DNA from 2 places in the Saccharopolyspora sp. CA-218241 genome. Region 1 is predicted to be linked to the other one. Evidence: riboswitches for the same ligand, from Rfam matches in the RefSeq annotation. Region 1 holds a riboswitch; the other holds the start of a gene.
What was found. Region 1 has a riboswitch for thiamine pyrophosphate ahead of ACQP0T_RS04535 (thiamine ABC transporter substrate-binding protein). Riboswitches for the same ligand answer to the same signal wherever they lie in the genome.
Positions count from the first base shown of each region.

Region 2: another riboswitch for thiamine pyrophosphate. It lies ahead of thiD (bifunctional hydroxymethylpyrimidine kinase/phosphomethylpyrimidine kinase); the one in region 1 lies ahead of ACQP0T_RS04535 (thiamine ABC transporter substrate-binding protein).

Region 1 is NZ_CP191860.1:903,261-910,631, reverse strand. Features, by position in the region: gene ACQP0T_RS04560 (sulfatase family protein) at 1-582, shown strand, start outside; gene ACQP0T_RS04555 (hypothetical protein) at 860-1,282, opposite strand; gene ACQP0T_RS04550 (hypothetical protein) at 1,386-1,697, shown strand; gene ACQP0T_RS04545 (ABC transporter ATP-binding protein) at 1,809-2,822, opposite strand; partial or broken gene ACQP0T_RS04540 (ABC transporter permease) at 3,152-4,734, opposite strand; gene ACQP0T_RS04535 (thiamine ABC transporter substrate-binding protein) at 4,734-5,768, opposite strand; TPP riboswitch at 5,797-5,906, opposite strand; gene ACQP0T_RS04530 (4a-hydroxytetrahydrobiopterin dehydratase) at 5,988-6,281, shown strand; gene ACQP0T_RS04525 (FAD-dependent oxidoreductase) at 6,517-7,371, opposite strand, start outside.
Region 2 is NZ_CP191860.1:1,241,600-1,248,970, forward strand. Features, by position in the region: gene orn (oligoribonuclease) at 1-24, opposite strand, end outside; gene ACQP0T_RS06180 (AMP-binding protein) at 71-1,702, opposite strand; gene ACQP0T_RS06185 (hypothetical protein) at 1,779-1,985, opposite strand; gene ACQP0T_RS06190 (hypothetical protein) at 2,097-2,837, opposite strand; TPP riboswitch at 2,985-3,076, shown strand; gene thiD (bifunctional hydroxymethylpyrimidine kinase/phosphomethylpyrimidine kinase) at 3,064-3,861, shown strand; gene tenA (thiaminase II) at 3,902-4,612, shown strand; gene ACQP0T_RS06205 (ABC transporter ATP-binding protein) at 5,000-5,848, shown strand; gene ACQP0T_RS06210 (ABC transporter substrate-binding protein) at 5,860-6,834, shown strand; gene ACQP0T_RS06215 (iron ABC transporter permease) at 6,806-7,371, shown strand, end outside.

The sequences.
Region 1 (7,371 bases):
TTCCACATCGGGCGGGTGCTCGACGCGCTCGACGAACACGACCTCGCCGACAACACGATCATCATGGTCACCAGCGACAACGGACCGTGGTTCGTGGGCAGCACCGGCGGGCTGCGCGGCCGGAAGATCCAGTCGTACGAGGGCGGCGTCCGGGTACCGTTCTTCCTGCGCTGGCCGAGCCAGGTGCGCGCGGGGTCGGTCTGCGACGCCCCCGCCTCCTTCCTGGACATGGTGCCGACGCTGCTGCGCCTGGCCGGTACCGCCCCGCCCGGCGACCGCGCCATCGACGGCATCGACATCAGCCCGGTCCTGCACGGCGGGCCCATGCCGCCCCGCGAGGCGCTGTACTACTTCGAGGGCTGGTCCCTGCGGGCCGTGCGATCCGGCCCGTGGAAGCTCCACCGACCGAAGCGGCGCGGCAGGCGGGGCACGCTGTTCAACATCGAGCAGGACCCCGCCGAAGAACACGACCGGGCCCGCGACAACCCCTCGATCGTGCGGCAGCTCGAATCCCGCGCGCACCGGTTCGCCCGGGAGATCTCCGCGCACCGCCCCCGGGCGATCCAGCGGACCAGGAACTGACCGCGGGGAAGATCAGGGCCCCGCGCCGCGGAATGCGGAAGACCTCGCCCCGCAACGGGTCCGGACGCATGCCCTTCGCGCGCGTGACCATCGCGGACCCGGTTCAACGGCAGCAGCACGACGCCGCGCGCGGCACGGCACATCGGATGGGGATCTCGCGCGGCAACGACCGCTAGCGTCCGAGCACGGGTGCGAGGTGCCGGAGCACGTACGCGCCGCACCACCGGCTTTCGGTGTCCCTCGGGTCGACAGCCTCCTTGGCGGCCCTGCGGGCGAGCTACTTCGGGTCCGGGTGCGACCCGATGTCGTCCGCCACCCGCAGCGCGGTCCTCCAGTCGGCCTGGGTCAAGCGGGCGATGTCCGACGCCAGGCACAGGCGACGAACCTTCCGGTCGTCCTCCAGCACTTGGACCACGAGATCCGCGTTCTCCCGGCCGGGGAGCTTGACGATCACGCTCAGGGAGTTGGTCCGCAACGTCGCCGTCGCGCCCTCGGTCATCCACCGCCGGAACTGGCGGACACCATCGGGATCCATCCGGGACCCGACAGCGACATCGGTCGCATGGGCGGTGGGCTGCTCACCGAACGCGCCGGGATCACCCACCTGCACCGATCGGACGAGCGCCGCGAGCCGTTGGGTTCCCTTGACCCGCAGCAGCCCCGGGTGCGTGATCTCCTTGCGCCACATGTCGGCCCCCAACACCCGCTCGTAGGGCCTTCACGATTCCGCGCCGGACGGCCGCACCGAACCGCGCCGACCGGCCGAGGTCCCGCGCGAGCGCAGCGCGACCACCGTGCTCTGGGTGAGCTCGCCGGACCAGGCGCGGGTGCACCTGAGCGCGCACCTCGACCGGGCCCGGTGCGGCCACCCGTTGCGCGGGAACTGGACTCGATCGACCGGCTTGGCCGCCATCCGGCCCGGTACGCACGTGGCGTGCGAATCCTGCGTGGCCGTCGGCGGGACGCAGCGGCACTCCGCGCAAGCCGTCGAAGCCTCGGGCCGCCCCGAACCCGCCGAACGGGCGACCCGGCTGCCGGATCCGTCGACCTGGCACACCGACCAGCTCCCCGCGCTGACCACGCCAGCCGCGCGGCGCACCCGGCTCCGCGCGTAGCGGAGCACGACCCGACCCGTCGCCGACCGCACGCGCTGCTCGGCGACGGGTCGCGGCCGACCGGCGATCCCCTTCCCCGACACGATCGCCGGTCGGCCACCCACCGCCGCCTCAGCCGATCAGCGCGATGCCGTCCGGGTCGAGGCCCAGCCGGACCGGATCGCCGACTCCCGGGGCGGTGGCGGTGCGCGCGGTGGCCTCGACCGGCTCGGGCAGCTCCGGGGTCTCGACGGTGAGCCGGACGTGGTCGTGCCGGTGGACCCGTTCGCGCACCACGCTCGCGCCGTCCGCGTCGGGTTCGGCCCGAACCCCCGACGCGCGCAGCCCCAGCCGGGCCGGTCCGTCCGGGGCCGCGACGGGGACCGCGCCGAGCGCGCAGGTCGCGGTCCCGCCGCGCACCTCCGCCTGGAGCACCGCGGTGCAGCCCAGGAAGGCGGCGACCTCCTCGTCGGCCGGGTGCTGCCACAGCCGCTGCGGGGTGTCGACCTGCCGGAACCGGCCGCCGGTCATGATCGCCACCCGGTCGGCCAGGGTGAACGCCTCGTCGTGGTCGTGGGTGACCACGATCGAGGTGGCGTCGTCGGCGGCCAGCAACCGGGCCAGGTCGACGGCGAGCTGCTCGCGCAGCGTGCGGTCCAGCGCGCTCAGCGGTTCGTCGAGCAGCAGCAGCGCGGGGTCGGCGGCCAGCGCGCGGGCCAGCGCGACCCGCTGCGCCTCACCGCCGGAGAGCTCGGTGGCCCGCCTGCGCTCGTAGCCGTCGAGGCCGAGCAGCGCGAGCAGTTCGGCGACGCGTTCCCGGCGCCGCGCCCGGTCGGCACCGCGCATCCGCAACCCGAACTCCACGTTGCCCGACACGTCGCGGTGCGGGAAGAGCTGCCCGTCCTGGAAGACCATGCCGAACCGCCTGCGGTGCACCGGAACGCGCGCCAGGTCGGCACCGTCCCAGCGGATCTCCCCCGCCGACGGGCTTTCCAGCCCGGCCACCGCGCGCAGCAGCGTGGACTTGCCGCAACCGGACGGCCCGAGCAGGGCCAGCACCTCGCCGTCCGCCACCTCGAAGTCCACATCGGACACGGCAGCCACCGCGCCGTACCGCACCGAGAGCCCGGACACCCGCAACGCCATCTCATCGCCCATCCGTCGAATACCCCGCCCTCACCCGGAAGTGTGCTGAGTGAGGGGCACCCTCGTCCGAGTTAGGGGTCCTTTCAGAATGCGGCGGAGCCGCATGCGGTGAGGCTGTCAGCTTGCACCGCCGCGGGTTCTCAGCGGTCTTCTCGCGAGGACAGCCGTGACGCCGTGTACGTGTTTGGTACATCAGGAGCGGCTCCCGGAGCGAGGGGACCGCTGAGGTTCCGCCACCCGCACCGCCACCCAGATCATTCTGAAACAGGTCCTTACTCGGGCAAGGGTGCCCCTCACTCGGAAAACCCCACCCGGACGTGCGAGCCGCATCAGAACTCCCCCAGCGATCCGCCGCGCACCCGCAGCCGCTCGACCGCCAGCACCACCAGCACCGTCACCAGCATCAGCAGCGCGCACGCCGCGTAGGCGAGCTGGATGTTGAGCTCGCCCGGCCGCGAGATCAGCCGGGCGATGGCCACCGGCAGCGTCGCCGCCTCGGGCCGGGCCAGGAAGCTCGTCGCGCCGAACTCGCCCAGCGCCACCACGAAGCCGAACCCGGCCGCCGCCCCACCGAGCGCAGCGCCAGCGGCAGGTCGATCTCCCGCCGCACCCGCCACGGCCCCGCGCCGAGGGTCGCGGCGGCCTGCCGCAGCCGGTCGTCGATGGCCCGCAGCACCGGCAGCACCATCCGCACCACCAGCGGCGTCACCACCAGCGCCTGCGCGAACGGCACCAGCAGCGGCGAGGTCCGCAGGTCGCCGGGCAGCAGGTGCAGCGTGATCAGGTACCCGAACCCCAGGGTCACCGCCGACACCCCCAGCGGCAGCATCAGCGCGGCGTCGAGCACCTCGGCGAACCGGCGGCGCGCGGCGACCAGCACCGCCGCGGCCAGCAGCCCGACCAGCAGCGCCAGGCAGGTGGCGTCGAACGCCGCGCGCACCGAGTTCAGCGCCGCCTCCAGGCCGCTGACCTGCAACGTGCCGTCCTCGCCGGTGCCGAGCAGGCCGCGCCACCCGGCAAGGCTCCACCCGTCCCGGCCCGACACCGAGCGCAGCAGCAGCCCGACGATCGGCGTGAGCAGCCCGGCGACGACGAGCCCGGTGAGTCCGACGACCAGCCACTCCGCCCCGCGCGGCGGCCGGGTCGTCTCCTCGGCGGCGCGCAGCCGCAGCGCCGCCTCCCGCCTGCGCCGGGCCACCGCCGCCAGCAGCAGCGCGGCCAGCACCGCGGCGACCTGGAGCAGCGACAGCGCGGCGGCCCCGGACAGGTCGAGCAGCTGCACGGTGCGCAGGTAGATCTCGGTCTCCAGGGTTCGGTACCGGCCACCGCCCAGCACCAGCACCACGCCGAAGCTGGTGGCGCAGAACAGGAACACCACCGCCGCCGCGGACCCGAGCGCGGGCATCAGCGCGGGCAGCGTCACCGAGCCGAAGGCCCGCAACCGGGAGGCGCCCAGGCTTCGGGCGGCGTCCTCGGCGCGGCGGTCCAGGTGCGCCCAGAGCCCGCCGACGGTGCGGGCCACCACGGCGACGTTGAAGAACGCGTTGGCCAGCACGATCGCCCACACCCCGGCGTCGGCGCCCAGCACCGCGCGGAACGCCATCCCGACCACGATCGTCGGCAGCACGAACGGCACCGCGATCAGCGCCCGCAGCACCGGTTTGCCCGGCACCGCCAAGCGGGCCAGCAGGTAGGCGACCGGGAGCCCGGCGAGCAGCGCGACCGCGGTGGCCGCGGCGGCCTGGCCGAAGGTGAACGCGACCAGCCGCCACGTCCCCGGCTCGACCAGCACGTCGGCGAAGCCGCCCGCGCCCAGGCCGCGGCCGACGATGGCCACCACCGGCCACAGGAAGAACACCCCGAGGAAGCCGAGCACGCCCGCACCGACGACCCCGAGGGCGACGCGCCGCATCACCCGCGCACGACCTCCCGCCACTCCCGCACCCAGCGGTCCCGGTTGCGCTCGACCTGCTCGGGCGGCAGCTCGGCGGAGCGCTCCGGCAGCGGGGCGGTGCGCTGCCAGCCGTCCGGCAGCGGCACGCCGGTCACCGCCGGGTAGACGTACATCCGCTCGGCGACCTGGGCCTGGAACTCCGGCGAGAGCAGGAAGTCCACCACCTGACCGGCGGCGTCGGGATCGTCGGTGCCGCGCAGCACCCCGGCGTACTCGACCTGCCGGTAGCAGGTGTCCAGCAGCGCCTTCGTGCGCGGCGTCCCGTCCGGGCGGACCTCGGCGGCCGGGGAGGAGGCGTAGGACAGCACGATCGGGCGCGGTCCCTGCCCGGTCGACCCGGAGAAGTCCTGCCCGTAGGCCTCCTCCCAGCCGGAGGAGAGCTTCGCGCCGTTGGCCATCAGCGCGCGCCAGTAGTCGGCCCACCCGTCCTCGCCGAACTCGGCGACGGTGGCCAGCAGGAACGCCAGCCCGGGCGAGGACGTGGACGGGTCGGGCACCGCGAACAGGTCGCGGTAGCGCGGGTCGGTGAGGTCGCGCAGCGTCGCGGGCGCCGGGATGCCGCGCTCGGCGAACCACCCGGTGTCGACGTTGACGCACACGTCGGCCACGTCCACGGCGGTGAGCCGCTGCCCGTCGCCCAGCGCGTAGCGCTCCGGGCCGGTGGCGGTGGTGGGGTGTGGCGCGAACACGTCCGCGCGCAGCGCGCGGGAGGCGAAGGTGGAATCGACGCCGTAGGCCACGTCGCCGATCGGCGCGTCCTTGGTCAGCACCAGCTCGTTGGTGAGCTCCCCGGCGTCACCGCTGGGCACCACCCGCACGTCGATGCCGGACTCGCGTTCGAACCGCGCCAGCAGCGCCTCGTCGACGGCGAAGGAGTCGTGGGTGACCAGCGTGACCGAGCGCCCCGCGGACTCCTCGCCCCCGATCAGCGAGCACCCCGTGGTGAGCGCGACCAGCGCGGTCGCACCGGCCAGCAGCCGTGAACGTTTCAACGATCCTCCCGATGCGCACGCGCGGCAGCAGGCTGATCGCTCGCCTCCCTGCGCCGGCATGATCCGGTTCAGGTGCGGACGGTCGAGGGGCTCGCCCCTCCTCTCAGCCCAGCGCGCTGGACTCCCGTGGCACCCCGGAGTCTACGTGCCCGCATCCGGCGATCAACCCGCACGGCGCGGGACCTCGCGATCGGCGGCGGCACGCGCCACCATGGGGCCATGACGGAACTGCTCACCGACGCCCAGGTCGCCGAGGCGCTGCAGCACCTGCCGGAGTGGCGCCAGGCCGACCAGGCGCTCGTCCGCGAGATCCGGTTCCCGAGCTTCCCGGTGGCCATCCAGGCGGTCACCCGGGTCGCCGAGATCGCCGAGACGGAGAACCACCACCCGGACATCGACATCCGCTACCGCACGGTCACCTTCTCCTGCACCACCCACTCCGCGGGTGGGCTGACCGCGAAGGACACCTCGCTAGCCCAAGAGATCGACGCGGTTGCGGATGAGCTTGGTTAGTTTTTTGGCTTGCGTAGCGGTGCCGGTGGCGGAACCTCAGCGGCCTTCTCGCTCCGGGCGCCCTTCCTCATGTACAACCACGTACACAGCGTCAGGGCGTCCTCGCGAGAAGACCGCTGAGAACCCGCGGCGGTGCCGGTGGCGAGGGTGGGGCAGAGCGGAAGCGGCTTCGCCGCTTGCCTGACGGTGGCCGGGTGAGGCTGGCGGGTTCGGCGCTTGCGTGGGCGGCCTGGGGTCAGCCGATGAGCTCGGCGACCTCGAAGGCGCAGCCCCAGGAGAGGGCGACCCCGCTGCCGCCGTGCCCGTAGTCGTGCACCACCCTGGCGCCGTTGAACTCCTCGGCCTCGACCCGCACCCGCTCGCGACCGGGCCGGAGACCGACGACGTCACCGGAGACCTCGACGTCGGCCAGGCGGGGTTCGACCTCGGCGCAGCGGTGCAGGATCGCGGCGCCGACGTCGGGGCGCGGGGCCCTGCTCCACTCGCCGTCGACGGCGATCCCGCCGAGGACCAGGCGGTCGGCGTGCGGCATCCAGGAGACGAACTCGCCGCCGCGGGAGAGCTCGATGAAGTAGTCCTGCACGCCGGGGTTGCGGACCACGACCTGCTGGCCCCACACCGGCTGGACGCCGGGGTCGCCGACCAGCTCGCGGGCGCCGACGCCGGTGCAGTTGACCACGACGTCGGCCTCGGCCGTCGCGTCGGCCAGCGACGGCACGCCGCTGAGGACGATCTCACCGCCCGCCGCGCGGAACCGTTCGACGAGGTAGGCGAGGTAGCCGGGCATGTCGATCAGCGGCAGGGTGCCCGCGTAGCCGTCGACGAACCCGGCGGGCAGTTCCTCCCGGTCGCAGCGGCGCAGGTCCGGGATCAGGTGCACCTCCGGCGGCAGCGCCTCGCCGAGCGGGTGGCGGGCGGCCATCCGGCCGGGCACCAGCCGGACCCCGGTGCGCTCGTCGCGGGCCAGCGCGGTGAACTCGGCGTGCGAGCGGGTGACCCAGTGCAGCACCTTGTCGGCGGGGCGCAGCAGCGCCGGTCCCCACAGCGCCCCGGCCGCCGCCGAGGTGGTCTCCCCCGGCCGTTCGGCGGT
Region 2 (7,371 bases), 340 kb from region 1:
GATCCACACCAGACGGTCGTTCACCTGTCCGAGCCTAACGCGGCGGCGGGCGGTGCCGCGCGACCGCTCCTCAGCCGGCGTCGCGGCGGGCGAGCAGGTCGCCGGGCACCACCTTGCCGGTGGCGTTGCGCGGCAAGGAGTCGAGGAACACCACCTCGCGCGGCAGCGCGAACGCCGACAGCCGGTCGCGCAACCGGTCGCGCAGCCCCTCGGCGTCCAGCTCGGCGCCCTCGCGCAGCACCACGAACGCCGCCAGCCGCTGCCCGAACTCGGCGTCATCCACCCCGATCGCGGCGGCCTCGGCCACCTCGGGCAGCGCGGCCACCGCGTCCTCGGTCTCCTTGGGGTAGACGTTCTCCCCGCCGGAGACGATCATGTCGTCCTCCCGGCCGACCACCTGGAGCCGTCCGGCCGCGTCGAACCGCCCGAGGTCCCCGGTGGCCATCAGGCCGTCCCGGAACTCCTTGCTCCCGCCGTGGGTGTAGCCCTCGAAGAGCATGTCGTTGCCCGCGAAGATCCGGCCGGTCCGGCCGCGGCGCACCGGTCGGCCGTCCTCGTCGAGGAGGCGCACGGTGGTCCCGCGCGGCGGACGTCCCGCGGTGCCGGGGGCGGCGCGCAGGTCCTCCGGTGTGGCGATGCTCACCCAGGAGGCCTCGGTGGAGCCGTAGAGGTTGTGTAGCACCGGTCCGAACCGCTCCCGGAACCGCTCGGCGAGGTCGGCGGGCAGCGCCGAACCGCTGCTGGCCACGATCCGCAGCGCGCCGTGGTCGTAGTCGCGCTCGGGCAGGTCGAGGATGCGCTGGAGCATCACCGGCACGGCGAACATCGACGTGCAGCGGTGCCGGTGCACCGCGCCCAGCGCCTGCTCCGGGTCGAACTTGCGGCGCAGCACCATCGTCGCGCCCAGCACCGAGGCGAGCTGGAAGGCGGCGAGGCCCCAGGTGTGGAACAGCGGTGCGCCGACCAGCATCCGCTCGCCCGCGCGCAGCGGGACCCGGGACAGGATCGTCGCGACGGGGGCCAGGCCCGGCGGTTCGGGCCGCCGCGCGCCCTTCGGGGTGCCGGTGGTGCCGGAGGTGAGCACGACCAGCCGGGAGCGCCTGCCGGGCCGGGGCAGCACCCGGGTCGAGCCGGTGGCCACCAGGTGCTCGACCGTGGAGTGGCGGGTGGTGCCGTCGGTCCAGGCCAGCACCACGTCGAGGTCCTCGGGCAGCGCGTCGAGGTGGTGGGTGAACTCGCCGTCCACCAGCAGCACGCCGACCTGCTGGGCGCGCACCACCTCGGCGACCTGCTCGGTGGGCAGCCCGGTGTTGAGCAGCACCACGTCGACGCCGAGCTTGCCGGCCGCGACCATCGCCTCGATCGGCCCGTGGTGGTTGCGGCAGAGCACCCCGAGGCGGGTGCCGGGCGCGAGCCGGGCGCGCAGCGAGTGGGCCAGCCTGGTGGTGCGCTGGGAGACCTCGGCGTAGCTGAGCGCCCCGCGCTCGTCGATGATCGCCGGGCGGTCCGGGTGCCGGATGGCGCCGACCGCGAAGCCCAGTGGCGGGGTGATGCCCCAGCGCCGCCAGGCCAGCGCGATGCGCAGCAGCTTGTCCGGCCGCATGGGGCGCACGACGCCCTGCCGGACCAGCACGCCGATCGTGTTCAGCGGGGCGAGCAGCCGTTCCAGGAGGCCGGCGGACCGGCGCAGCACCACGTTCACGCATCCACCCTCTCGGTACGAGTTACCCGGGAGTAGATGATGCCCGTTCGCGTTCCGGGCGGGAAGGCCCGAGCGCTCAGCCGTCCTCGTCCGCGGCGAGCACGACGGCGTCCCGCAGCGCGGCCCGCAACCGGCCGACCTCCAGCGGGGAGAGCACCGCGGCATCTCCCGGCGGGGAGACCACCACCACCTCGCCCCGCTCGACGAACACGGACATGTCCCGCCTGCGGCCGGCCACGTCGCGACAGGTCACGTGCCACTTCTTCGCGGTCTTCACCAGCATCCCCCGCATCCGTCGAACGTCGTCCCATCATGGGACGCGGCGGGTGCGGGCACATGACGCCGAAGGCTCCCGGGCGCGCGGATCGACCGTCCGGGGGATGGACGACCCCGCTCAGACCGGGCGGACGACCAGGCCGCCCGCCTCGGCGGTCAGGGTCAGCGAGCGGTCCTCGAAGTCGGCGATCGGGAGCTCGTCGCGCACCAGCAGGTGCCGGGCCCCGAACGCCTCCACGCGGGCCTGCCGGGTGGTCAGGGTCCGGGGCTCCTCCCCGGTGCCGCCGACCTCGATGCGCAGGCCCTCGTCGGTCACGGTGAGGCTGACCCAGCCGCCGGGCACCGACAGCGCCTCGCCGTCGTGCTCCACGGTCAGCGTGCTCTCGGCCGGGCACTCCGACCGCAGCGCGACGTGGGACAGCGCGACGTCGCGGCGCCCGTCCTCGGCCGCCATCGCGATCACGTTGCGGGAGACCTCGTCGGCCGGACCGTCGACCGGCTTGGGGGTGAGCACCGGGGCCTGCGCCTTGGCCGCCAACCGGTAGGGCTGCCAGGACCCGGCACCGGTCAGGTTCACCACGGCGGTGATCGGGGACTCGGTGGCGGGCAGCTCCGCACCGGATGCCGCGGTCACCTCCACGGCGGTGACGCCCCGCTCGTCCAGCAGGTCGCGCAGCGCCTTGCCGCGCTGGCGGCTGTTGCGGTCGAACGCGCGGTTGATGGCCACGGTCCCGGAACCGGCCGCGGCCACCGCGGCGTCGGTCAGGCTCGGCAGCGGACCCCAGATCTCCGCGGGGTCGGCCTGGCGTTGCGGGCGCCGGGAACGGGCAAAGCTCGGGGCGTCGGTCGTGGTCTCCATCGTCACCCATTTTAGTCCGGTGCCCAGGGGCGCTTCGGCGGGCGGTGGTCGAAGCGGGCTGTGAAATCCGTCGCCTCCGGCCTCACCCGCCCCATCGGCCCCGCCGACCTGCGGGTGTGGTCACGGCGCTCCCGGGTGGTTAGTGTGATCCGTGACGCGGGGTGCCCGGCAGGGCTGAGAACACACCCGTTGAACCTGACCTAGCTAGCACTAGCGGAGGGACGTCGTGATTCCCAACGTGCTGACCATCGCAGGCACCGACCCCAGCGGCGGTGCCGGTGTCCAGGCCGACCTCAAGGCCTTCTCCGCGCACGGCGCCTACGGCATGTCCGTGATCACCGCGCTGGTCGCCCAGACCACCACCGGTGTCGCCGAGGTCCACGAGGTGCCGCCGGAGTTCGTCCGGACCCAGCTCGACACGCTGCTCGACGACGTGCGGGTGGACGCGGTCAAGATCGGGATGCTCGGCGGCGCGGGGGTGATCCGCGCGGTCGTCGAGGTGCTGGACCGGTACGCGCCGCCGGTGGTGGTGCTGGACCCGGTCATGGTCGCCAAGAGCGGTGACCGGCTGCTGGCGCCGGACGCGGTGGGGGTGCTGCGCGAGGAACTGCTGCCCCGCGTCGACCTGATCACCCCGAACCTGCCGGAGGCCGCCGACCTGCTCGGCGAGCCCGAGCTCGGCGCGGTGGCGGGCATGGCCGACCAGGCGGCGCGGCTGGCCGGGCTGGGCGCCAAGCAGGTGCTGCTCAAGGGCGGTCACCTCGCCGACGAGTCCAGTGTGGACCTGTTCCTGGGGGACGGCGGGACCCGCGAGCTCAGCGGGGACCGGGTGCGCACCCGCAACGACCACGGCACCGGCTGCACGCTGTCGGCGGCCATCGCGGCGCTGCGCCCGCAGCGCGCGGACTGGTTCACCGCGGTGCGGGAGGCCAAGGAGTACCTGACCTCGGCGCTGCGCGCCGCCGATCGGCTCGACGTGGGCCGCGGCCACGGTCCGGTGCACCACTTCCACCGCTGGTGGTGACCGGCCGCCCCCCCGATCCGCCCCGACCGAGAGGACCACCATGAGCACCCTGCCGCCCCCGCCCGCCGACGGCTTCTGCGCCCGCGCCTGGTCCCGCACCGCGGCGCTCCAGCAGGCGATCGTCGAGCACCCCTTCAACGCCGCGCTGGCCGACGCCACGCTGGACCGCGACCGGTTCGCCCAGTACGTCGTGCAGGACGCGCGCTACCTCGTCGGTTTCGCGCAGGCGCTGGCCGCGGCGGCCAGCCGCGCCGGTGATCCCGCCGACGCCGCGTTCCTGTCCGGGGCCGCCCAGGGCGCGCTGGTCGAGGAGCGCCGGTTGCACGCCGGGTACGTCGAGGAGTTCGGCCTCACCGCCGCCGAGGTGGAGGGCGTGGAGACCCCGCCGTCGGCGCTGGCCTACATCTCCTACCTGCGCGCGTGCGCGCTGACCGAGCCCTACCCGGTGCTGGTGGCCGCGCTGCTGCCGTGCTTCTGGGTCTACCAGCACGTCGGCAGCACCATCCTGGAGGCCACCGGCGACCTCACCGGCCACCCGTACCGGGCCTGGATCGAGACCTACGCCGACGACGAGTTCGCCGAGGCGGTGCTCGCCGCCCGCGACCTCACCGACCGGCTCGCCGCCGGGGCGACCGGGGAGACCCGGGACGCGATGTTCGCGGCGTTCCAGCGGGCCACCGAGTACGAGTGGCTGTTCTGGAACAGCGCCTGGGAGAAGGAGGAGTGGCCCACCGCCCGCTGGCGGGCCTGAGGACCGCTTTCGCCAAGTGATCGTGGCGTGAGGTGAGGGGCACCCTTGTCCAAGTGAGGACCGCTTTCGCCAATGGCTTGCGTGGCGGTGCGGGTGGCGGAACCTCAGCGGTCTTCTCGCTGCGCCGATCGCCTCCTGATGTACCCACTTCGTACACGGCGTAGGCGCTGTCCTCGCGAGAAGACCGCTGAGAACCCGCCGCGGTGCCGGTTGCGTGCCTCACCGCATGCGGCTCCGCCGCATCCTGAAATGACCCCTTACTCGGGGAAGGGGCGGGCGGCCCCTCACTCAGCTCACGAACGGGTGAGAGGGGCGCGTGCCGGTGGTGCGGTGTGCGGTGTACCACCGGCGTTAGGAATTAGGCTAGGCTCGCCTTATTGTGATCGGGTGTTCGCGCCTCACCCGGTCGGGGTCACCGCCCGCGAGATCGACGTCGCCTACGGCCGCGACGTCGTGGTGCATGCCGCCTCGCTCGCGCTCGCCCCCGGATCGGTCACCGCCCTGATCGGGCCGAACGGCAGCGGCAAGTCCACGCTGCTGCGCGCGCTCGCCCGGCTGCACCCGCCCGCCGCGGGGGAGGTCGCCTTCGCCGACGGCACCGAGCTGCGCGCCCTGTCCAGCCGGGAACTCGCGCGCCGGATCACGCTGCTGTCCCAGCAGCGCGCGGTCCCCGGCGGGCTCTCGGTGCGCGAGCTGGTCGAGTTCGGCCGCCACCCGCACCGCTCCCGCTGGGGCGGACGCGACCCGGAGGGGCCCGCCGCCGTGGCCCGCGCGATGGAGCTGACCGGGCTCACCGCGCTCGCGGACCGCCCGGTGCAGGCGCTTTCCGGCGGCCAGGCGCAGCGGGTGTGGCTGGCGAGCTGCTTGGCCCAGGACACCGCGCTGCTGCTGCTCGACGAGCCGACGACCTTCCTCGACCTGCGCTACCAGGTCGAGATCCTCGACGTGGTCCGCGACCTCGTCGACCAGCACGATGTCGGCGTCGGCGTGGTGCTGCACGACCTCGACCAGGCCGCCGCCGTCGCCGACCGGATGCTGCTGCTGGAGGGCGGCCGGGTCACCGCGGAGGGCGCTCCGGCCGAGGTGCTGACCACCGCGAACCTCACCCGCGCCTACGGCACCCGGATCGAGGTCGGGATCGACCCCGGTGACGGGAGCATCCGGACCCGCGCCCTCGGCCGCTTCAACGGCGGCGGACGGCGCTCCGCGTCGGCCGGGGACCGGTCGCGCCAGTGAACAGGAGAGAAATGCGATTTCCCCGCGTGATCACCGGTATCGCCGCGGCCGTGCTGCTCGTGGCCGGTTGCGGCACCACGGAGGACCCCGTCGGCGGCGATGCCGTCGCCGACGGCGGGCAGCCCATCACGGTCGTCGACTCGCGCGGGAAGGCCGTCGAGCTCGACGGTCCCGCGAAGCGGGTCGCCGCCACCGAGTGGAACGGCGTGGAGGAGCTGGTCTCGCTCGGCGTCATGCCGGTGGGAGTCGCAGACCCGGAGGGCTACGAGCAGTGGGTGAGCGCCGCGCCGCTGGACGATTCCGTGCGCGACATCGGCACCCGGGGCGAGCCGAGCATCGACGCGATCAGCTCGTTGGGCCTGGACCTGGTGGTGGTCACCGCCGGGCTGCCCGAGGGGGCGCTGCGCCAGATCGAGTCCCGGGTTCCCGTGCTGGTCATCGAGGGCGGCAACGCCGCGGACCCCATCGGCTCGCTGTTCTCCGACGTGGGCATGATCGCGAAGGCGACCGGGACCGAACCGGCCGCCGCCGCGCTGCGGGCCGAGTTCGACGACGGGCTCGCCGCGGCGAAGGCGGAGGTCGAGCGGCTCGGCGCGGCCGGTGACCAGGTCGCGTTCTCCGACGCCTACGTGAACTCCGGCTCGGTCACCATCCGCCCCTTCACCGGGGGATCGCTGGTCTCCGCGGTGTTCGAGCGCATCGGTCTGCGCAACCCGTGGCCGATGCGGGGCGACCCCCGGTACGGCTTGGCGCAGACCGACGTCGAGGGGCTCACCCGGTTGCCCGACGTGCGGTTCTGGTACCTCGCCAACGGCTCGCTCGGGGACCCCTACGCCGAGGTGCTCGCGGACAACGCGATCTGGCGCGGACTGCCGTTCGTGCAGCGCGGTGCGGTCCACCGGTTCCCGGACGGCCTGTGGATGTTCGGCGGGCCGAAGTCCATGGTGCAGTACGCCGATGCCGCCGTCGACGCGCTCCGCGGATAGCCCCGCGCCGCCGGTTCCCGGTCGGGTCCGGCGCCGCCGCGGCCGGCTGCTGCTGGTGGCGGTCGGGCTCGCCGCGCTCCTGGTCGCGCTGGCCGCGGCGCACCTGGCGCAGGGGACCTCGGGCGTGGACTTCGCCGCGCTCGTCCGGCTGGCCCTCGGCGCCGGGGCAGAGGACACCGCGGCGGTGGTCGTGGAGTCCCGGTTGCCCCGGTTGCTGGCCGCGCTGCTGGTCGGCGCGGCGCTCGGCGTCGCGGGCGCCGTGCTGCAGTCGGTGGCGCGCAACGTCATGGCCTCCCCGGACACGCTGGCGGTGAACGCGGGTGCGCACCTGGCGGTCGTCGCGGTCACCGCCTTCGGCTTCCAGATCCCGCTGCTGGGCGCGGCCGGGATCGCGTTCGCCGGTGGGCTGGCGGCCGCCGCCCTGGTGCTGGCCCTGGCGGGCAGTGGCGGCACCGGCGTGGTCCGGCTGGTGCTCGCGGGCACCGCGATCGCGCTCGCCATGACCTCGGTCACCCAGATGCTCCTGCTGCTGTTCCC